One region of the Noviherbaspirillum album genome, then DNA from elsewhere that is predicted to be linked to it. Evidence: riboswitches for the same ligand, from Rfam matches in the RefSeq annotation. Region 1 holds a riboswitch; the other holds the start of a gene.
What was found. A riboswitch is a leader RNA that binds a small molecule or an ion and turns the genes downstream of it on or off. The one in region 1 is predicted to bind thiamine pyrophosphate.

Region 1 (3,416 bases):
GCCGGGCCGACATGGAGCCGGTGCGCACGCCTGAAAAATACCTGACGGCGATTCTTCAGTCCGGCCAGTTCGGTGGCGAGAAACCGGCTGCTCCGCCGGCGCGCAAAATTTACGATACCAAGGCAGAACGCTTGAAACTGATAGAACAGTTCATGGCGATGAAGCGCGCGCAACTCAATGAGATGTTTCAGGAAATGCCCGAAGCCGACCAGGCGCAGTGGATTTCCCGATTCGAGCAGGAAAGCCTTCCGGCCAGCGGCGCGATTCGCAAGGCATTCCAGACCAAGGGCATTGCCAGCCAGATTGTACGGCCGGTGTTCCTTAAATTTCTCGGCAACGCGGTTTGGGAGGACGGCTGGGAAAAGCCGTCCGATTACGAACTGACCGACCTTGCCATCCGCATCAAGAACGAGCAGCAGGCGCTGGCCGATCAGCGTTACAGCGGCAAGGGAAGGGTGGAGATCGGCGTGCTCAAGTAACCGATGCGCTGCGTTAAGCGACGAGCGCTACGTCGCGCATCATGTTGACGGTCATGGCGCCAGCCATGTCGTCTCCATTTAGCGTCATGCAGCGCGATTGCCTTCTTTTCTAAAATAGCGGCGCGACCGCCCATCTCCAACCGTGCCGATATCTCCGTTCTTGGCCATCACGCTCAATGCATTGGCCTGACGTTGCGAGAGTTTCTTGGTCTGGTCGGCGGACGGTGTAATTCCGAGTGCCTTGACGGCTGCGGCAAGAATTTCAGCGGGAGATTGCGGCTCATCGTTCAACAGGCTCGGCCAGAAGTCCTTGCCCGTGGACGGCAATTTCTCATCTTCGGCTGCCGGTTGCGCGCGACGCTTGCCCTGGCTCTTCGGCGCGGCGGCGGCGGAATTCCTGGATTTTGCCGCGCGGGGAACATTGCCCTCTTCGCTCAGTACCGTCTGCACGCTGTGCACTTTGGCAAGCGCATCTTCAAGCGCTTCCACCTTCGACTGATAATAAGCCAGTCCCTGCCTGGCATGATCGAGTTCAGCCTGGATAGCTAGTTCAGCGGACTTCAGATTAGACATTATTTACTCCTCCTAGAATGTTCATGATTGCCAGCTTGCCATTGCCAGGGTTCCTGCGCCGAAAGCACTTCGGAAAAGCGATTTCGGCGCGACCGGCCCCTAGATGGCAGCAGACGGAATTACTCAAGCGAATATTTTTAACTTTAACAAAACTTTTAATAAGGTACTTTAAAACGGAAAAACTGTCTTAACTAATTTTGTTATTTATTAAAGGAAATCGATCGAAAGTCTGAAGTCATGTGCCGCCGGCCTCCTGAACCGGCCTGATTAAGATTGGATGGCGGCACCCAGGGCGCCGCATGACGCCAGAGCCGATTTTGGTCCTGAGTAAGAGTCGGTCAATGCATGGCCAGGAGAATGCGGGCTGAAGCGCCTCGCACGCGATACCTCGCCCGTGATAGCATTCAGCCCACGCTAGGGGTCCTGAAGACGATGTGCTTCGGGTGAGAAAGACCCTTCGTACCTGATCTGGATAATGCCAGCGCAGGGAAGCGCAAAGCCAAGGCTCTTGTTTGCTCCCGCGCCGCCCCGATCGGCCTTCATCTTCACCGAGCAAACAATGACCACTTCGCATACCCGCCACGCGATCGCAATATTAACCTCACTGCCAGTGCTTGCAGGCGCATCAATTGCCCAGGCTCAGCAAGCCGGCAGTGCCGAAACCGTGCTGCCGTCCGTTTCCGTTTCCGCGCCGAGGATTTCCGGCGATCAGGTTGACTCCGCAGGCGTAGCCGCATTCGGGCAGATTCCCCTGCACCAGACGCCTGCCGCCGTCAGCGTCATCACGCGCGGGCAGATGCAGGAACGCGGCATTCGCCAGACCACTGATGTCCTTCGACTCGATGCCAGCCTGAACGAGGCATATAACGCAATAGGTTATGCCGAACAGTTTTCGATTCGCGGCTTCAACCTCGATAACGCGTCGAGCTATCGCAAGGATGGTCTGGAGATTGGCGCCGACGCCTCCATTCCTCTGGAAAACAAGGAACGCATCGAAGTGCTCAAAGGCCTCGCCGGATTGCAGGCGGGCATTGCCACGCCAGGCGGTATTATCAACTATGTCACCAAGCGACCGACCGCCGAAACGCTGCGGACGGTGACGCTGGAGGCACGCGAACGCGGCACGCTGTATGGCGCGGTCGACCTCGGCGGACGCTTCGATGATCGCCGCTTCGGCTATCGCATCAATGCCGCCGCGGAGAAGTTGCGTTCCTACGTGCGCAATGCAGATGGCGAACGCCAGTTTGTCTCCGGCGCCTTCGATTGGCGCCTGACGCCGCAGGCGCTGCTGCAGCTCGATCTCGACTATCAGCACAAATCCCAGCTTTCGGTGCCGGGCTTCCAGCTCATCAACGGCACCGATCTGCCCACCGGCATCTCGGCGCGCACCATGCTCAACAACCAGCCGTGGAGCCGCCCGGTGAAAACCGACAGTGCCAACGTCGGCCTGCGTCTCGATGTCCAGTTCAATCCGGACTGGAACGCATCGGTCGCCATCAACCGGCATGCCTTCCGCCGCGACGACTTCGCCGCGTTTCCGTTCGGCTGTGCAGCAGGCGGGCTGTTCTTCGGATTCTGCGCCAACGGCGACTTTGACGTTTACGATTACCAGAGCGAAAACGAAAACAAGTCGCTGCTGACGACGCAGGCGATGCTGCAAGGCCGTTTCGCCACCGGCGGATTGGCTCATGCGGCGACGGTCGGCGTTTCGACGCTGCGCCGCCGCGACGAATTCGGCGACTGCGTCTACGGAGCGGTCGATTGCCTGGGTTCCGCGCCGAATGGCAGCAGCAATCTTTACAACCCGGTGGCCGTTCCGGCCTCGACCATCGCCACCGGGCCGGTGCGCCTGCGCCGCAGCGGCAATGAGCATTCCCTGTTTGCCAACGACGTCATCAGCCTGTCCGAGTCAATGAAACTGCATGCCGGCGTGCGCTATACCCATATCGAGCGTGAACAGTACGATCCCGCCGGCCTGCGCGCAAGTAACCATGACCGAGGCTATTTCCTCCCGAACGTGGCGCTGGCCTACTCGCCGCGCAAGGATTGGACGGCTTATGTTTCTTATGCACAAGGACTTGAACACGGCGGCATCGCGCCGCTCTTCGCCAGCAACGCCAACCAGGCGCTTGATCCGAGCAAGTCGAAACAGGTGGAATTCGGCATGAAGATGGCGGTCGCCGACGACTGGCAGATTGCGGCGGCACTGTTCCAGATCCGCAAGCCGCTTGAATACACCGATGCAGACTTTGCCTACATCAGGAACGGCGATGCCGAACACCGCGGCCTGGAACTGTCGGCCCAGGGCCGTGCCACGCGCAACCTCACCATCGGCGCAAGCCTCGCGGCCCTGCGAACGCGCCA
Region 2 (3,416 bases), on a different contig from region 1:
GCGCAACGCATGCGTTGCGAAACCCTCGCTCCCTCCCCTTGAAGGGGAGGAAACATCCTTTATCAGCGCGTCAGTATGCGGAAGCAGGTATGGAAACTTTAAACATCACCCACCCCCGATCGCCCGCACGATATCCACGCAATCATCCGGCCGCAGCATCCGCTCCATCCACAAGTGCCGCGGCACCACTTCGCGATTGATGGCCACCGCGAGCGACTTGCCGGCGAGGTCCAGCGCAGCGATCAGCCCTTGCACGTTTTCGTTGTCGGCGACCGCATGCGGCGCTCCGTTCAACTGGATCTGCATGGCTTACTGCTTGCGGTAGAGTTCGGCGCCGGACTTGACGAATTCCACCGCCTTGACTTCCATCCCCTTCTTCAGCGCCTGCTCGTCCGAAATGCCCTGGCTGGCCGCATAATCGCGCACATCCTGGGTGATCTTCATCGAGCAGAAATGCGGTCCGCACATCGAGCAGAAGTGGGCCACCTTGGCGGAATCCTTGGGCAGGGTCTCGTCGTGGAATTCGCGCGCCTTGTCCGGGTCGAGGCCGATGTTGAACTGGTCTTCCCAGCGGAATTCGAAACGCGCCTTCGACAGCGCGTTGTCGCGGATCTGCGCACCCGGATGGCCCTTGGCCAGGTCGGCGGCATGCGCGGCCAGCTTGTAGGTGATGATGCCTTCCTTGACGTCGGCCTTGTTCGGCAGGCCGAGATGCTCCTTCGGCGTGACGTAGCACAGCATCGCGGTGCCGTACCAGCCGATCATCGCGGCGCCGATGCCGGAGGTGATGTGGTCGTAGCCGGGTGCAATGTCGGTGGTCAGCGGGCCCAGCGTGTAGAACGGCGCTTCATGGCAGTCCTTGAGCTGCAGCTCCATGTTTTCCTTGATCAGGTGCATCGGCACATGGCCGGGGCCTTCGATCATCACCTGCACGTCGTGCTTCCATGCGATCTGGGTCAGTTCGCCCAGCGTCTTCAGCTCGCCCAGCTGCGCCTCGTCATTGGCGTCGTAGATCGAGCCGGGACGCAGGCCGTCGCCGAGCGAGAAGGACACGTCGTAGGCCTTCATGATTTCGCAGATGTCTTCGAAATGCTCGTACAGAAAGGATTCCTTGTGATGCGCGAGGCACCATTTCGCCATGATCGAGCCGCCGCGCGAGACGATGCCGGTCATGCGCTTGGCTGTCAGCGGCACGTACTGCAGGCGCACGCCTGCGTGGATGGTGAAGTAGTCCACGCCCTGCTCGGCCTGCTCGATCAGCGTGTCGCGGAAGATTTCCCAGGTCAGGTCCTCGGCCTTGCCGTTCACTTTTTCCAGTGCCTGGTAGATCGGCACCGTGCCGATCGGCACCGGCGAATTGCGGATGATCCATTCGCGGGTTTCATGGATGTGCTTGCCGGTCGACAGGTCCATCACCGTGTCGCCGCCCCAGCGGATGGCCCAGGTCATCTTCTCGACTTCCTCGCCGATCGAGGAGGTGACGGCCGAGTTGCCGATGTTGGCATTGATCTTTACCAGGAAATTGCGGCCGATGATCATCGGCTCGATTTCCGGATGGTTGATGTTGGCGGGAATGATGGCGCGGCCGCAGGCGATTTCGGAGCGAACGAATTCCGGCGTGATCTCGGCCGGAATCGCGGCGCCGAAGCTCTGGCCCGGATGCTGGCGGCCCATCAGGTCGGCCAGCTTCTGGCCCATCGGGCCGGACGCCTTGAGTTCTTCGAGATATTCCCTGCGGCGCAGGTTTTCGCGGATGGCGATGTATTCCATCTCCGGCGTGATGATGCCCTGGCGCGCATAGTGCATCTGCGATACGTTCTTTCCGGGCAGCGCGCGGCGCGGCTTGCGATGCAGGTTGAAGCGCAGCTCGGCGAGCTTGGGATCGTTCAGGCGCTCGATGCCGTATTTCGATGTCGGTCCGGGCAATTCCTCGGTGTCGTTACGCTCGGCGATCCACTTCGCGCGCATTGCCGGCAGGCCGGAACGGATGTCGATCTGCGCCTGCGGATCGGTGTAGGGGCCGGAAGTATCGTAGACATAGATCGGCGGATTCTTTTCGGCGCCGAAGGATGCCGGCGTGTCGGACTGGCTGATCTCGCGCATCGGCACGCGGATATCGGGGCGGGAACCTTCGACGTAGATCTTGCGGGAATTCGGCAGCGGCTGGATTGCGGCTTCGTCAACCTTGGCGGTCGCGGCGAGGAATTGGGGATTGGCGTTCATGTTGCTCCTTTGCTAAAACGAAAAAGCGAAGGAGCGGCGGAAGGATGGTGCGTAGACAACGCATTTATTCCGGGTGCTTCCCTTCGCTGGCATTATCCAGATCAGGTTCAAGGGTATTTCTCACCCGGCGCGCATTGGCAATCTATTGCAATGCTGGCCAGGACCCCTAGCAGGTAGTCATCAAGGAGCAGGCTCCGTAACGACTTCGGCGAATTATACGCGCATCCGCACCGATGTCGGCATGCGCCTCATTTATAATGCCTAGTTTCGCAGAAACATAAGTCAAATCATGGAATTAGCCAAGTCTTTCGAGCCCGCCGAGATTGAGAAACACTGGCGCACCCTATGGGAACAGCGCGGTTACTACACCGCGACCACGGATGCCGGCAAGCCTGCGTTCTCCATCCAGTTGCCGCCGCCCAATGTCACCGGCACGCTGCACATGGGCCATGCATTCAACCAGACCGTGATGGATGGCCTGACCCGCTATTACCGCATGCGCGGCCACAACACCGCCTGGATCCCGGGCACCGACCATGCCGGCATCGCCACCCAGATCGTGGTCGAGCGCCAGCTGGATGCGCAAAAGATTTCCCGCCACGACCTCGGCCGCGAGAAATTCCTGGAAAAGGTTTGGGAATGGAAGGAGCATTCCGGCTCCACCATCACCGGCCAGATGCGCCGCATGGGCGCCTCCACCGACTGGAGCCGCGAATACTTCACGATGGACGAGAAGATGTCCAAGGCGGTTTCCGAAGTGTTCGTGCGCCTGTACGAGCAGGGCCTGATCTACCGCGGCAAGCGCCTGGTCAACTGGGACCCGAAGCTGCTGACTGCGGTGTCCGACCTGGAAGTGGTGTCGGAAGAGGAAGACGGCCACATGTGGCACATCAGGTATCCGCTCGCCGACGGCAGCGGCCACATCACGGTGGCGACCACGCGTCCGGAAACCATGCTGGGCGACGTCGCGGTCGCGGTCGATCCGACGGATGAGCGCTACACCCCGCTGCTCGGCAAGCTGCTGACATTGCCGCTGACCGGCCGCCAGATCCCGATCATCGCCGACGAGTATGTCGACAAGGAATTCGGCACCGGCTGCGTGAAGATCACGCCCGCGCACGACTTCAACGACTATGCGGTCGGCCAGCGCCACAACCTGGAAAAGATCAGCATCTTCACGCTCGACGCGAAGA

Region 2: it holds a riboswitch for thiamine pyrophosphate, as region 1 does, so the genes downstream of both, thiC (phosphomethylpyrimidine synthase ThiC) here and RY831_RS02105 (TonB-dependent siderophore receptor) in region 1, are expected to answer to the same signal.

What each region holds. Positions count from the first base shown of each region.
Region 1 is NZ_JAWIIV010000001.1:472,955-476,370, forward strand. It holds gene RY831_RS02095 (replication initiation protein) at 1-479, shown strand, start outside; gene RY831_RS02100 (hypothetical protein) at 564-1,052, opposite strand; TPP riboswitch at 1,459-1,559, shown strand; gene RY831_RS02105 (TonB-dependent siderophore receptor) at 1,612-3,416, shown strand, end outside.
Region 2 is NZ_JAWIIV010000031.1:29,177-32,592, forward strand. It holds gene thiS (sulfur carrier protein ThiS) at 106-306, opposite strand; gene thiC (phosphomethylpyrimidine synthase ThiC) at 310-2,223, opposite strand; TPP riboswitch at 2,285-2,401, opposite strand; gene RY831_RS25450 (valine--tRNA ligase) at 2,513-3,416, shown strand, end outside.